Regions from separate parts of the Kocuria sp. CPCC 204721 genome, predicted to be linked through region 1. Evidence: predicted binding sites of a transcription regulator. Region 1 holds the regulator's gene; the other holds the start of a gene.
What was found. Region 1 encodes LexA, which represses DNA repair genes until DNA is damaged. Its sites were predicted from a motif close to TCGAACANNTGTTCGA; they were not measured.

Region 1 (8,005 bases):
CCGCCGACTCCGCGGACAGGGAGAAGTCCGCGGCCCTCTCCCCGGCGATGAACCGCGTGCCGGTCCCGAGGGCGAGCAACGGGTACATCGAGTACGTGGGGACGAAGCTCAGCACGGAGCGCTCCGGCCCACCGAAGGCCTGCAGGATCTGCTGCAGGATCTCGTTGGACCCGTTGGCGGCCCACAGATTGTCCTCGGTCAGCTCGTGACCCAGATAGGACGCTAGGGCGGTCCGCAGATTGGTGAAGTCCCGGTCCGGGTAGCGGTTCAGGGACGCCGCGGTATCGGTGACGCGCCGCGTGACGGCCCGAACCACGGGCTCGGGAACCGGATGGGTGTTCTCGTTGGTGTTCAGTGCGACACGGACTTCCAGCTGGGGAGCACCGTAGGGAGACAGGCCCCGCAGGTCGTCGCGCAGCGGAAGGGCTTCGAGGGAATCATCACGAGAATTCACCAGACCAGTCTATGGACTCGGCGCATATCCGGTCACACGACGTCTCACGGTGTGTCGATTCCCGGACCAGTCGTGACACCGCCCGGAGCTCGTCGGCGCACCAGGAGTCGCTCACTTGGCACCGACGGATCACGTCACCGACGGGTCACCGTCAGCGGGACGGGACCTCCAGGACCTGACCGGTGTGCAGGGTGGAGGACGTCAGACCGTTGAGCTCGGCGATGTCGTTCATGACCTCGCGGGTGTCCCGCTGCGGGTCCGCGACGGCGGCGATCTCCCACAGGGTCTGGTCCGCCTGCACCGTGACACCGTGGGTCACGGGCGCCCCCGCCGGTTCCGTGGATGCCTTGACCGTGGGCGGCAGCAGGAAGACGGCGGCGACCACCAACAGGGCCGCCGCTCCCGTGACGAAGGGCAGTCCGATCAGGAAGAACCGGCCGCGGCGGGTGAGCTGCAGCGGCGAGTGAGCGGCGCGCGGGGCGGCCTGGACGGACGCGGCACGGGCCGACGTACGAGCGCGCACGGCGGCGGAGGACGCAGCCGTGGCGGAACGAACGGATCGCGACAAGGTGAGAGCGGTCATGGCTACCTCCTGGTGATCTGACCGGATCCACCCGAAGGTGGCGGTGTTCGAACGCGAAGCGTATTTAGAACACATTTTCGAATCTGTACCCACAGTTCTAGCACGGGTGTACGAATGCTGTCGAGGACCTTTTCGAACACATATTTGAACCCGGGGACACGCGCGGGTTAAGCTCGAGGTCACACAGGAGTTAGTTGACCCCACGTCTCCGACACGCATAAGCGGCCTCCGCGGCCCACCGCAGGGTGTGCACAGCGTGGACGGTGAAAGGACCCCGCACGTGAGCACTTCTTCCCCGAATCAGCAGGCGTCCGACCGACGCCCGCGCACGCTCACCCCTCGACAAGCACGAATCCTCGGTGCCGTGCAGCGCTGCATCACCACGCGCGGCTACCCGCCGTCCATGCGTGAGATCGGTGACACCGTGGGCCTGGCGTCCCTGTCCAGCGTGACCCATCAGCTCGGCCAGCTCGAGAAGTGGGGCTACCTGCGCCGGGATCCGCGCCGACCCCGCGCCATGGAGGTCCTGCGCCCGTTGAGCGCGGAGGAACTCGACCGCCACCTGGGGCCGGCCGACGAGCCCGCGGGTTCCGTGGAGTCCTTGGCGACCCGCGCATCGGGCGCCGCGTCCCCCGCGGTGCACACCATGGGCGACCTGCCCGCCGCGGATGACGACGACGCCATGGTCCCCGTACCGCTCGTGGGGCGCATCGCCGCCGGTGGCCCCATCACCGCCGAACAATCGGTCGAGGAGGTCTACTCCCTGCCACGGCAGTTCGTGGGTCACGGCCAGTTGTTCATGCTCAAGGTCTCCGGGGACTCCATGATCGACGCAGCCATCTGCGACGGCGACTGGGTCGTGGTGCGGCAACAGAACTCCGCGCAGAACGGGGACGTCGTGGCTGCCCTGCTGGACGACGAAGCGACCGTCAAGACCTTCCGCCAGCGCGACGGCCACACGTGGCTGCTGCCCCAGAACACCCGCTACGAACCCATCCTGGGTGATCACGCGACCGTGATGGGAAAGGTCGTCTCGGTCTTCCGCTCCCTGTAGCTCGCCCTCCGAACGGTTCCGGGAACCGCGCGTCGCGTCACGCGGGACCCGGCGGCGTGCACCGCCTCGGAACCGCCCGTGCTCGCGCTCCGGACCACGGGCCCGCGCTCACAGGACTGCGGCGCGCGCCGTAACACCGTGCGCCGACCCACGCATGATCCGGCGGGGAGCACGGAGGCACTCAACGCGCGTCTCCCTAGACGGCACCACGGACGTGAGCACAGCGACGTCGAACGCTCAGGAGCGCGCCAATCGCTCTAACGCCCCAAGAACGGTCGAGCGGTCCGTGGTGGGCCACAGCGGCGGGAGGGACTGGGCCAGGAAGGACCCGTAGCGCGCCGTGGCGAGCCGCGAGTCCAGCACGGCGACGACGCCCTTGTCCCCGCTCGCACGGATCAGTCGGCCGGCGCCCTGCGCCAGGCGCACCGCGGCGTGGGTGGCCGAGACCGACATGAACCCGTTGCCGCCTGCCCGTTCGGCCGCGCGTGTGCGGGCGGTGCCCAGGGGATCGTCCGGGCGCGGGAACGGGATCCGGTCGATCACGACCAGTCGGCACGATTGCCCCGGCACGTCCACTCCCTGCCACAGGCTCATGGTTCCGAACAGGCTCGCTGAGGGATCGTCGGTGAACTCCTTGACCAGAGACGGCAGGGAGGCGTCCCCCTGGCACAGGATGGGCAGCTCTGTACGATCGCGCAGCGCCTCCGCCGCGTCCTCCGCGGCCCGGCGGGACGAGAACAGACCGAGCGCGCCGCCGCCCGAGGCCTCGAGCAGCCCGAGCAGTTCCTCGAGTTGCTCCTCCGAGACGCCACGGCCGGGTTTCGCGAGGTGATTGGCCACGTAGAGGATGCCCTGGCGGCGGTAGTCGAAGGGACTGCCCACGTCCACGCCCCGCCACGCGGGGGACCCCGGGCCCTGCAGGCCGAGAGCGCCGGCCGTGGACGAGAACGATGACCCCACGGCCAGGGTCGCCGAGGTCAGCACGACCGTGCGCCCGTCGAACAACGCCTCCCGCAGGGGCCCCGCGACGCTGAGCGGCGCGATGTTCAGGGTCGCCGGTTCCCCTTCGGACGCTCCCACGTATCCCTCGGTGGGCGACCAGCGACCCACGCGGGAAATCCACAGGACGTCATGGGCGGTGTCCGCCGACAGCATGCGCTCGGCGGTGTCCAGCAGCTCGGACAACCGTGAGCGGGCCGCGTGACGTGCCGCGTCCTCGCCCTTGGAATCGCCCTTGGTGTCACTGAGCCCCGTGCGCGCGGCATCCTGAACGCCACCGACCGCGTAGACCTGCTCCTCGGTGAAGCCTCGCGGCAACAGTCCGGACGGGTCGGGATCGAAGGCGAGATCGAAGGCCTGCGCGGCCTTCTCGAGTGCATCGCTCGACGCCGCGGTGTGCTTGCGCACGGCCGTGGCCGCCGCTCGTACCGCGGCGGCGGACAGCGACGCGGTCACGGCACCCGTGACCCGGTCCCGCAGCTCATGGGCCTCGTCAACGATCACGACGTCGTGCTCGGGCAGGACCGCGAGCCCCTCGAACGCGTTGATCGCGAGCAGCGCGTGGTTGGTGATCACCACGTCCGCCTCGCCGGCCTCGGCCCGGGCGCGCTCGGCGAAGCACTCCTCCACGAGGGGGCACTTGCGCCCCAGGCACTCCTTGGCGGTCACGGAGACCTGCCGCCACGCGGCGTCCGTGACACCCGGCTGGACGTCGTCCCGGTCCCCGGTCTCGGTGGTCTCGACCCATTCCCGCAACCGCAGCACCTGCTGGGCCAAGCCACCGAGGGGGCGATCCGCGCCCCCTGCGGCGGGTCCCGAACCGGGGACGTCGAACAGGGCGCCGTCGTCGTCCGGGTAGCCGCCCTCGACCTTGTGCAGGCACGCGTAGTTGGAGCGGCCCTTGAGCAGCGCGACGACGGGGCGGTCGTCCAGTTCGTCCTCGAGCGCGTCGAGCAAGCGGGGAACGTCCCGGCCCGTGATCTGGGACTGCAGGGCCAGCGTGGCCGTGGCCACGACCACGGGCTTGTCCGCGGTGCGGGCGTGGCGCAGGGCCGGGACGAGGTACGCGAGTGACTTACCCGTTCCTGTCCCTGCCTGGACCAACAGATGCCGGCCGGTCTCGAGGGCCTCGGCGACCTTGGCCGCCATGAACCGCTGCCCCTCCCGGCGCTGCCCGCCCAGCGCGGTCACGGCGGAGTCGAGGAGCTCGAGCGTGTCCACCGCGCCGGGCAGCGTTTCGGGGCGGACGTCCGAGAGGTCGTGCCCCGCTTCGTCGACGAACGATGCGCTCATGCTCCGGCGGGATCCTCCGCGGTGGGCGCGGCGGCCGGGCTCCCGGGCTCCGCCACGCGGTAGGGCTCGAGTTCTCCCACGAGTTCCTCGCGAACGCGCACACGCAACCGCGTACCCTCGGGAGTGTGTTCCGTGCGCAGGATCTCGGCGTCCTGGGCGTGCAGCCGGGAGACCACCTCGCCGTGAACGTAGGGCACGAGCAGTTCCATGTCGTGGTCTGGGCGCGGAATGGCGGAGGAGATCAACCGCTGCAATTCCTCGATGCCCTCTCCCGTGCGCGCCGAGACGGCCACCGACGGGTGCTCGTGATTGCGCAAACGACCCAGCACCACGGGATCCGCGATGTCGGCCTTGTTCAGGGCCACGATCTCCGGGATGTCATTGGCCCCCACGTCCGTGAGGACGTCCCGCACGGCCTTGAGCTGACCCTCCGGATCCGGGTGGGAGGCATCCACCACGTGCACGATGACGTCTGCGTCCGCGACCTCTTCCAGGGTGGAGCGGAACGCCTCGACCAACTGGGTGGGCAGCGAGCGCACGAAGCCCACGGTGTCCGCGAGCGTGTAGCCGATCCCGTCCGGGGTCTCGGCCTTGCGCACCGTGGGATCCAGCGTGGCGAACAGCGCGTTCTCCACGAGGACCCCGGCATCCGTCAACCTGTTGAGCAGGGACGACTTACCCGCGTTGGTGTACCCCGCGATCGCGACCGAGGGCACGGAATGACGCTTGCGGTTGAGTCGCTTGGTCTCACGCGCCGGCTTCATGGCCGCGATCTCCCGACGCAACTTGGCCATGCGCTGGCGGATCCGGCGCCGGTCCAGTTCGATCTTGGTCTCACCGGGACCACGGCTACCGATGCCCTCACCCGAGGCCGCACGGCCACCGGCCTGCCGGGACAGCGACTCACCCCAACCACGCAGACGCGGGAGCATGTATTCGAGCTGCGCCAGCTCCACCTGCGCCTTGCCCTCCTTGGACTTGGCGTGCTGGGCGAAGATGTCCAGGATGAGACCCGTGCGGTCGATGACCTTGACCTTCACGACGTCCTCGAGAGCACGACGCTGCGACGGCGCGAGCTCGGCATCCACGATGACGGTGTCCGCACCGGTCGCGGCCACCACGTCCTTGAGTTCCAGGGCCTTGCCCGAGCCGAGGTACGTGCCGGGGTCCGGGGTCACGCGCCGCTGCAGCAGACCGTCCATGACCTCGGAACCGGCGGTCTCCGCGAGCGCCGCGAGCTCACGCAGCGAGTTCTCCGCATCGGCCAGGGTCCCGCTCGAGAACAGACCCGCCAGGACGACGCGCTCGAGCCGCAGCTGCCGGTACTCGACCTCGGTGACGTCCTCGAGCTCGGTGGACAGTCCGGCGACACGGCGCAGCGCGTGACGCTCGGCGAGGTCCTGCTGATCGCCGTCGGATTCGACGTGGACGTGGTCCTCGTCCGCGAGCTCACGGGCGCGGCCCAGGTAATCGTGTCCGCCACCCGCGGCATACGACGCGTCGTGGTCGCGGGCGCCGTGGACGCCCCGTTCATCGTCGAAGACGTCCTGACCGGCGTCGTGGACGTGGGTGGGTTCGGAGCGTGTGCGCGCACGGGCCAGGACACGCGAGACGACGTCCTCCAGTTCCGGTCCGGTCAGTTCCGCGGAGTGTCCGGGCTGCTTCGGAGCGGGATTCTGGTGCTGGTGAGATTGCGTCATATTTCCTTGATCTATGGCTGGAGACGGTTGACCAAGTCTAGCGCCGGGCACTGACACGACGGGCGGGGGCACTAGCATGTGGAGCCATGGCCCCCGAGAATCCCGCCCAGCATTACTTCGTGTCCGACCCGTCCGTCGCGGAGAAACCGCGGCGGATCACCGTGGAGCTGCGGGGCCGCACCGTGGACGTGGGGACGGCAGCGGGGGTCTTCTCCCCCTCGGACCTGGACAAGGGAACCGCCGCGCTGCTGCGCAACGTGCCCGATCCGCACGGGCGGAACCTGCTCGACATCGGGTGCGGGTGGGGGCCGATCACCCTGGCCCTCGCGCTCGCTGCACCGAGTGCCACGGTCACCGCGGTGGACATCAACGAACGCAGCCTGCGGCTGACTGCGGCGAACGCGCGGGAGCTGGGTCTCACGGGCGTGGAGACCCATCGGCCCGAAGACGTACCCGCGGATCGTACGTTCGACACCATCTGGTCCAACCCGCCGATCCGCGTGGGGAAGCAGGAACTGCACGACATCCTCATGATGTGGCTCCCCCGCCTCGCGCCCGGTGGTACGGCGTGGCTCGTGGTACAGAAGAACCTGGGTGGGGACTCACTGCAGCGCTGGCTCGCGGCCACCCTGGGTGAGGGGTATTGCGTGGACCGGGCCGCAACCGACAAGGGCTTCCGCGTCATCACCGTCCAGCGCGCCTGAGGCGCGCGGAGGCACGCATGCCGGGCCGGGAACCGGGGTCGCGTGTACGGCGTTGGAACCTATACCCCCGGGCGTTGGGTCGAAAACAGGAGCCAAGGGTGCCGCTCCGGGAGCCGGCGCGCAGCGTCGTCGTCGGCCGATGCATGCAACAGGGCCGCGCGGCGAGTCCCTCCCGGCTCAGCCCACCCCGGGGACGGACGCGACCGACTCAGACGAGCTCGGCCGTGGCGACCACGCGCACCGGACCCGCGAGGACCACGTGCTCGGTGCCGTCCGGAGCGGGTACGAACGTCACGGACAGCACGCCCCCGGGGACCCGCACGAACCAGCGGTCCGGGGAGTCGGGGCCGCCCCAGAACCGGGTGGCCGCCGCGGCCGCGCACGCACCGGTGCCGCACGAGTGCGTCTCGCCCACACCTCGCTCGTGGACGCGCATCTCGAGGCGACCGAGTTCGGAATCGCCGTCGTCCGAGGGCACCACGAACTCCACGTTGGTCCCCTCGGGCGGGGTGGGTTCCACGACGGGCGCGGTGTGCAGGTCCAGCCCGTCCAACTTCTCGCCCTCGGACAGGGCCACGACCGTGTGGGGATTGCCCATGCTGATGGACACCCCCGGGCGCGGGACCGTGAGCCCCTCCGCGTTCACGATGCAGTCGGAACCGCGCTCGCGAGCGGCGTCCCCGTCCTCGAAGCTCCACGGGCCCATGTCCACGGCGTAGCCGTCGGACGTGCGCGCCACGGTGCGGATCCCCGCGCGCGTGCCGATGCGCAGTTGGGAACCGCGCGGGAGGCTCACGAGGCCCTCACGCACGAGGTGGTCCACGAACACCCGCACCCCGTTACCGCACATCTGCGCCACGGAACCATCCCCGTTGCGGTAGTCCATGAACCACTCGACGTCCGGGTGCGCTTCGGCGAGGTCGCCGGCATCGGCCACGTGTTCGGTGCGCACGGCGCGGATCAGGCCGTCACCGCCCAGTCCGAGGTGCCGGTCGCACACCGCCGCGACCGTGTCCGGTGAGACGTCCAGGGTGCCGTCCCGGTCCGTGAAGACCACGAAGTCGTTGCCCGTGCCGTGCGCCTTGGTCACGCGCACGCCCGCCAGTTCCTGCCAGTTCACGCTGCCTACCGTCCCCTCGGTCGTGTCAGTCATCGCCGCCATCATACTGAGCCCGTACGACGTCCATTGCCCGCTCCGTCAACGCGGACGGTCCCGCG
Region 2 (8,005 bases), on a different contig from region 1:
GCTCACTAGGATGGAGACCATGTCCCGACCACTCGTACGTGTCCTCGGCCAGGGGGTGCGCTGGGCCTCGAGCCTGCGCGGCGGTGGCTCCGCCTTCCCCGGCCTGGTCATGGAGAAACTGCACCCCGGGTTCGTCGCGGAGGAGCTCGCCAAGCTGCCACTCGGCGTGGTGGTGATCAGCGGCACCAACGGCAAGACCACCACGACCAAGATGACCGTCCAGTTGTTGCGTTCACAAGGACTGCGCGTGTTCACCAATCGCACGGGCTCCAACTTCGTGCGCGGTGTCGCGGCGTCCCTGCTCGCGGAGATGGACGCGTTCGGTCGGCTCGTGGCGGACGTCGCGGTGCTCGAGCTGGACGAGGCCCACGCGGTGCACTTCGTGAAGCAGGTCCGGCCCCGGATCTCGCTGTTGCTCAATGTGATGCGGGACCAGCTCGACCGGTTCGGGGAGATCGACACCACGCGCCGGATGCTGAGCCAGGTCGCGCGCGCCACCACGGGCACGGTCGTGCTCAACCGCGAGGACCCTCGGATCGCGAGCCTCGCCCAGGACGTGACCGAGGGCACCGCCGTGAGCTGGTTCGGGCTCTCGGACGCACTGCGCCCCATGTTCCCGTCCGACGACGACATGCGTGACGGGCTACGACAGGTGGACCCCGGCGCCCAGGACTCGGACGTGCCGTCCGCGCGTCGGCCCGACGCCGACGTCGTGCTCGAGGCCGTGAACGCGCGCAGCGTGGAACTCGACGTGCGCGGGCGCAAGCACGACGCCACGGTGGACCTGTACGGCGTCTACAACCAGTACAACGCCGCGGCCGCCCTCGCCACGAGCCTGCAGGTGCTCGGCGACGCCGCGGACGTCCCCTCCCTCGTGGCCGAACTGGGGGAGGTCACCCCGGCGTTCGGTCGCGGGGAGACCATCACGGTCCAGGACAAGCCCCTGCAGTTGCTGCTCGTGAAGAACCCCGCGGGCTTCCGGCTCTCCCTGGCCTCGGCCTCCGCGCAGGACTACGCCACGATGATCGCGATCAACGACCAGTACGCGGACGGCCGGGACGTCTCGTGGCTGTGGGACGTGGACTTCGACGCGCTGCGCGACGGCGGCGTGGACATGGTCTCGGGCGTGCGCGCGTGGGACATGGCGCTGCGCCTGGACTACGACCTCGTGCGCGTGGCCGCGGTGGAACCGGACCTCGGGGACGCGTTACGCCGGTTCATCGCGGACTCGGGGGAGCGCCCCATGAGAATCTTCTGCACGTACACGGCCATGCTCTCCCTGCGCAGGATCCTGGGCGACATGACGCACGTGGCGGCCATCTAGGAGGACACCGTGGCACACGACACCGCCGGGGCGCTGCGCATCGTGCAGCTCTACCCCCGGGACATGAACATCTACGGCGACTGGGGCAACACACTCACGCTCAAGCGCCGCGCCGAACGCCGCGGCCTCGAGACCGAGATCGTGGACTACAACCCCGGCGACCCGTGGCCCGAGAACGCCGACCTCTTCGTGGGCGGCGGAGGACAGGACTCGGGACAGTTCCGCGTGGCCGACGACCTCGCCGTGGTGGCACCGCGACTGCACGAGGCCGTGGCCCGAGGCGTGCCCATGCTCGCGATCTGCGGGCTCTACCAGCTCTTCGGGCACAGTTTCCGCACGGGGGCCGGGGAGACACTGTCCGGGATCGGGATCTTCGACCTCGAGACGGTGGCCGGTCCGGAACGGCTGATCGGCAACATCGTGACCGAGTCCGCGGACCTGGGCACGATCGTCGGCTACGAGAACCACTCGGGGCTCACCCACCTGGGCGCCGGGCAACAACCCCTCGCGAGTGTCGTCTCGGGGGCCGGCAACAACGGGCAGGACGCCACGGAGGGTGCGCGCACCGCGAACGTGCTGGGCAGCTACCTGCATGGGTCGCTGCTGCCCAAGAACCCGCGTGTCGCGGACTTCCTGCTCGCGGCGGCACTCGAGCTGCGCGGCGAGACCCTGCCGGAGGGGGAACTCGACGACACGCTCGCCCAGCGCGCCCGCGACGTCGCAGCGTCGCGCCCGCGCTGACGGGCCCCGCCCCGCGCTCGTTATCATGGAGGTCGATCCGTGTCCGGTCCGCAGGGGCCGGACGCATTCTTTCGAGGAGGTCATTCATGTCAGGTCACTCCAAGTGGGCCACGACCAAGCACAAGAAGGCGGCGATTGACGCCAAGCGCGCCAAGGCGTTCGCCAAGTACATCAAGGGGATCGAGGTCGCGGCCCGCATGGGCGGCGCGGACACCTCGGGTAACCCCGCGCTCGAACTCGCGGTCTCCAAGGCCAAGAAGAACTCGGTGCCCAACGACAACATCGACCGCGCGATCAAGCGCGGCGCCGGGCTCACGGGCGAGACGATCGACTACACCGAGATCCTCTATGAGGCCCGCGGCCCGCAAGGCACCGCGCTGTACATCGAGTGCCTCACGGACAACAAGAACCGCGCGGCCTCCGAGGTGCGCGTGGCCGTGACCCGCCACGGCGGCACCATGGCGGACTCCGGTTCCGTGGCGTACCTGTTCGAGCGCAAGGGCGTGGTGGAGGTCGCCAAGACGGACGGTCTCACCGAGGACGACGTCCTGATGGCCGTGCTCGACGCCGGCGCCGAGGAAGTGCTCGACGAGTCCGACGACTTCGAGGTGGTCAGCGAGGCGACCGACCTGCCCGCGATCCGCACCGCCCTGGACGAGGCCGGTCTCGAGTACAACAACGACGACCCCCAGTTCCGCCCCACCATGAAGGTGGACCTGGACGCCGAGGGCGCCCGCAAGTTCCTCAAGCTCGCGGACGCGGTCGAGGAGCTCGACGACGTGCAGAACGTCTACTCGAACGCCAACATCCCGGCCGAGGTCATGGCCGTGCTCGAAGACGACGAGTAATTCCGTGAGTCCCGTGGTGGCCCGGCAGTCCCAACAGCGCGTGCTCGCGGTGGACCCCGGTCTCACCCGGTGCGGTTTCGCCGTGGTGGACATGTCCGCGCAGCGCACCGGGACGTTCGTGCACGTCCAGGTGAGCGGGACGCGCGCGCACGAGGCCCTCGAACACCGCGTGCTGTCGATCATGCGGGCCGCCGAGGAACTCATGGACCGCTTCCGCCCGGATGTCGTGGCCGTGGAACGCGTGTTCGCGCAGAACAACGCTCCCACGGTCGTGGGCACGGCCCAGGCCACGGGCGTCGTGATCGCCGCGGCCGCGGCGCGGGGCATCCCGGTCGCGTGGCACACCCCGTCCGAGGTCAAGGCCGCGGTCACCGGGGACGGCTCCGCGGACAAGGAATCGGTGAACCGCATGGTCGTGCGCATCCTGCGCCTGGACGCCCCGCCGCGGCCCGCGGACGCCGCCGACGCCCTGGCCCTGGCCGTGTGCCACGGGTGGCGCGGTGGGATGGCCGGTGTCAACGCGGCCGAGCGCACGTCCACCCACTCGGGTTCGCGCCCGATGCAGACCCGCCGGGGTGCCGCACTGACTCCGGCGCAGCAGGCGTGGCGACGCGCCGAGACCGCGTCGCGAGCCCCCGGTGCGACCGTGCCCCGCGCATCCGGTACGGCCGCGTCCCGCGCGCCGGGCACAGCGACCGGTACCCGCGGGCGGCGCGGCCGGGTGTCCTGAGCCTCCCGCTGCGGGCCCGCCTCACGAGCGGGAGCACTCGTTCCGGGTGTCCCCGGCGCTTGGTACAGTGACGAGCAGGAAGTCGTACACGTGTTCGAACGGCGCACCACGTCCTGCCCCTAGGTCGCGGCGCGTTCGGACACACCGATGTTCTCGGCCGGCGGCCGTGGGAGGGGAGGGGCACCGTGATCGCCTCGATAACCGGTGAGGTGCGCTTCGTGGGGGCCACGCTCGCCGTGGTGGAGGTCTCGGGCTTCGGCATCGAGGTCAACGCGAGCCCCCGCACGCTCGCCGGGCTGCGGGTCGGTGCCACCGCGCACCTGCACACCGCGTACATCGCCCGCAAGGACGAGGCGCCGGTGCTGTTCGGTTTCGCCCAGGCGGACGAGAAGGAGATCTTCTCGGTCATGCTCGGGGTCTCCGGGGTGGGCCCGCGCACCGCGCTCGCCGCGGTCTCTGTCCTCGGGCCCGACGACGCCCGGCGCGCGATCGCCGCCGGCGACGACAAGGCCTTCACGGCCGTCCCCGGGATCGGACCGAAGTCCGCGCGGCGCATCGTCCTGGAACTTGCGGACAAGCTCGTCCTGCCGGACCCCGCGCCGCAGCAGAGCGCACAGCCCGGCATGCAGGTGTGGCGTGAGCAGGTCGTGGACGCTCTCACGGGTCTGGGCTGGAGCGAGAAGGACGCGGCCCGCGGGATCGACGACGCCCTCGAAACCCAGCCCGAACTGGCGGAGTCCGCCAACGTGGCCGAGATCCTGCGCGCCGTGCTGTCGTGGCTCGGCACCGCCAAGGCCACGTCCCACACGCGGACCAGGGGGCGGTGAGCATGGCCGTGGAGGAACGCGGATCGGTGGGCCAACAGCGTCTCGTGGGCGCCGAGGGCGACTACGACGACCAGCAACTCGAGGCGTCCCTGCGCCCGGGGACCCTGCACGACTTCGTGGGGCAGAAACGGGTGCGGGCACAGCTGTCGCTCGTGCTCGAGGCCTCCAAGCTGCGCGGGCGCACCGCGGACCACGTGCTGCTGTCCGGGCCCCCGGGCCTCGGCAAGACGACCCTGGCCATGATCATCGCGCAGGAGCTGGACGTCCCCCTGCGGATCTCGTCCGGCCCTGCGATCCAGCACGCGGGTGACCTCGCGGCCATCCTGTCCTCCCTGACCCACGGGGAGGTGCTGTTCTTGGACGAGATCCACCGGATGTCCCGGCCCGCGGAGGAAATGCTGTACATGGCCATGGAGGACTTCCGCGTGGACATCGTGGTGGGCAAGGGCGCCGGCGCCACGTCCATCCCGCTGGACCTGCCCCCGTTCACGCTCGTGGGTGCCACGACCCGCGCGGGGCTGCTGCCCGGACCACTGCGCGACCGGTTCGGCTTCACGGGTCACCTGGAGTTCTACTCCGTCGAGGAACTCGAGCTCGTGCTGCGCCGTTCGGCCGGGCTGCTCGACCTCACCATGACGAGCGAGGCCTTCACGGAAGTCGCATCGCGCTCGCGCGGCACCCCTCGTATCGCCAACCGATTGCTGCGGCGTGTGCGGGACTGGGCGCTCGTGCACGGCGTGGAGCGTATCGACGCGCGGGCTGCCGGATCCGCACTCGACATGTACGAGGTGGACGCCCGGGGCCTGGACCGCCTGGACCGCAACGTGCTCTCGGCCCTGGTGAACAAGTTCAACGGCGGCCCCGTGGGGCTGTCCACCCTGGCGATCGCCGTGGGGGAGGAGACCGAGACGGTCGAGACCGTCGCGGAACCGTTCCTGGTCCGGGAAGGCCTGCTCGGTCGCACCCCGCGTGGACGGATCGCCATGGCCGCGGCGTGGGAGCACCTGGGACTCGACGTCCCCGAGCACGCCGCGTTCAAGGACCCGGCGCTGAGAACAGCGCTCGCCACCGAACCGGACTCGGAGGATCCGTCCAGCACGTGACCAGATCCATCCCCTAAGCTGGGGAGGATCGGCCGGGACCTTCGCACCCCTGCGCAGTCGTGCCCGGTCGCGCTGTACGTGCACCTCGACAGAACGGATCCTTCGTGACCATCCTCGCTCAGACCCAGGACGCTGCCGGTGGCGGCGCCGGAACCGCATGGTTCCTGCCCGTGATGCTCGTGGTCATGGTCCTGCTGCTGTGGCTGCCCATGCGCCGACAGAAGAAGGCCCAGGCCCAGATGAAGGCCAAGCAGGCCACCATGGAACCGGGCACGCGTGTGATGACGAGCTTCGGTCTCTACGGCACCCTGCGGGACATGGACCGGGAGAACAACAAGGCCGTCCTCGAGATCTCCCCGGGCCAGCTCGTCACGGTGCACTCCCAGACCGTGACCACCGTGGTGGACGAGCTGCCCGCCGAGTCCGCGACCACCGCCGCCCCCGGCGTGGTCGAGGCGGACTCCGTGCAGGCCGGTACCCCCGAGGCGGCCGGTGCGGCGCACCGCGTGGACCCGATCGACCCCGTGGACGGTTCCACGGCCGCCGGCGAGCAGGGCACCACCCATCGCGGCACCACCCAGCCCGGTACCGCCCAGTCCGGCACCACACCGGGTGCGGCGGCCCCGGACGCCTCGCACCAGACCTGGCGCGACGCCCGCGACCGCGACGACCGCGGTAACCCCACCACCTGATTTCCCCCCACCGGGACACGGGCCGAGGACCTCGGCCCGTTTCTCATGTGTCGACCGGGCCGCGGCCCCGGTCGAGGGCTCGTTGAAGGACAGCAATGGCAGCACAGAAGAAGGCGCAGACCCCGGGATCGCGTGGCGGGTCCCGTTGGCGGCGCACCAAGGCCTCCGGCACGTCGGAGGGGACTCCCGGGAACGGGACCGCAGCGACGAACGGTACGTCCGGTCGGAACGGGACGGGCACCGCGAAGCGGCGACCCCGCTCCGGAGCGGCCGCAGCGGCGTCGTCGGCGCGCAAGGCCCTGGTGGCCCTCGCGGCGGTGATCGCGATCCTCGCCGGGTTGCTCGTCTACGGTGTGACCACCGACCGCACCGGGTGGGCGCCCAAGCTGGCGCTGGATCTCGAGGGCGGTACACAGATGGTGCTCTCGCCCACGCTGCAGGGGGAGAACTCCGGTCAGGACATCTCCCAGGAGCAGCTCGACCAGGCGGTCGAGATCATCCGCCAACGCGTGGACGGTGCAGGTGTCTCCGAGGCGGAGATCACCACGCAGTCCGGGCGCAACATCGTGGTGTCGATGCCCGGTGTGCCCTCGTCCGAGACACGTGAGCTGATCCAGGCCTCCGCGCAGATGGCGTTCCGTCCCGTGATCGTCTCGGGTCCCGGCGCGGCCACCCCGGAGAACCAGCGCACCGACCCCAAGTCGATCCCCCAACCGGAGGGTGAGCCCGAGAACTCCTCCGACCCCAAGTGGGTCACGCGGGATCTCTTCGCCAGGTACGAGGCGCTCGACTGCAGCGCGCCGCGGCCCCAGGAGGAGCGGGCCTCCCAGCCGCAGGACAAGGCGATCGTGGCGTGTGATCCGCAGAGCAACTCCAAGTTCATCCTGGGCCCGGTCGAGATCCCCGGCACGGACATCGCCACGGCGTCCTACGCCCAGGCGACCAACTCCCAGGGCCACGCGACGGGCGGGTTCGCCGTGAACCTGCAATTCAACGACGAGGGCACGCAGACCTTCAAGGAACTCTCCGAGCGGCTCTACGGGCTCGGCCAGGGCGGGCAGAACGGTGCACGCAACCGGTTCGCGATCGTGCTGGACGGTTCCGTGGTCTCCGCCCCGACCATGAACGCCGTGATCACGGACGGTCGCGCGCAGATCACCGGCAACTTCACCGAGGACGAGGCCAAGTTCCTGTCCGAGCAGTTGAAGTACGGTGCGCTGCCGGTGTCCTTCTCGATCGACTCCGAGCAGCAGATCTCCGCGACCCTGGGCAGCAACCAGTTGCGGATGGGCATCATCGCGGGGCTGATCGGTCTGGCGCTCGTGTGCATCTACTCGCTGTTCCAGTACCGCTGGCTGGGTCTCGTGACCATCGCCTCGCTCGTCGTGGCCGGTGTCGTGACCTACCTGGCCATCACCCTGCTGGGGTGGGGCGCGAACTACCGGCTGTCCCTGGCCGGCGTCGCGGGTCTCGTGGTGGCGATCGGTCAGACCGCGGACTCGTTCATCGTCTACTTCGAACGCATCCGTGACGAGATCCGCGCCGGGCGCACGATCCCGGCCGCCGTGGACCACGGCTGGCAACGTGCCCGCCAGACGGTGCTCGCGTCCAAGGCCGTGAACCTGTTGGCCGCCGTGGTGCTCTACTTCGTGGCCGTGGGCAACGTGCGCGGCTTCGCGTTCACGCTCGGTCTCACCGCGATCGCAGACCTGCTGGTCGTGTTCCTGTTCACCCACCCGG

Region 2: a site for LexA is predicted at 3,726-3,741, ahead of ruvA (Holliday junction branch migration protein RuvA). Genes of this name have one in related genera too.

The regions. Positions count from the first base shown of each region.
Region 1 covers NZ_JAVKPO010000009.1:30,507-38,511, forward strand. Annotated here, with positions in the region: gene RF637_RS09445 (histidinol-phosphate transaminase) at 1-454, opposite strand, end outside; gene RF637_RS09450 (LysM peptidoglycan-binding domain-containing protein) at 606-1,037, opposite strand; gene lexA (transcriptional repressor LexA) at 1,318-2,091, shown strand; gene RF637_RS09460 (ATP-dependent DNA helicase) at 2,329-4,383, opposite strand; gene hflX (GTPase HflX) at 4,380-6,083, opposite strand; gene RF637_RS09470 (class I SAM-dependent methyltransferase) at 6,170-6,787, shown strand; gene dapF (diaminopimelate epimerase) at 6,996-7,940, opposite strand; gene miaA (tRNA (adenosine(37)-N6)-dimethylallyltransferase MiaA) at 7,933-8,005, opposite strand, start outside.
Region 2 covers NZ_JAVKPO010000002.1:44,201-52,205, forward strand. Annotated here, with positions in the region: gene RF637_RS02910 (MurT ligase domain-containing protein) at 11-1,324, shown strand; gene RF637_RS02915 (glutamine amidotransferase) at 1,334-2,065, shown strand; gene RF637_RS02920 (YebC/PmpR family DNA-binding transcriptional regulator) at 2,152-2,913, shown strand; gene ruvC (crossover junction endodeoxyribonuclease RuvC) at 2,918-3,643, shown strand; gene ruvA (Holliday junction branch migration protein RuvA) at 3,829-4,470, shown strand; gene ruvB (Holliday junction branch migration DNA helicase RuvB) at 4,473-5,573, shown strand; gene yajC (preprotein translocase subunit YajC) at 5,678-6,265, shown strand; gene secD (protein translocase subunit SecD) at 6,361-8,005, shown strand, end outside.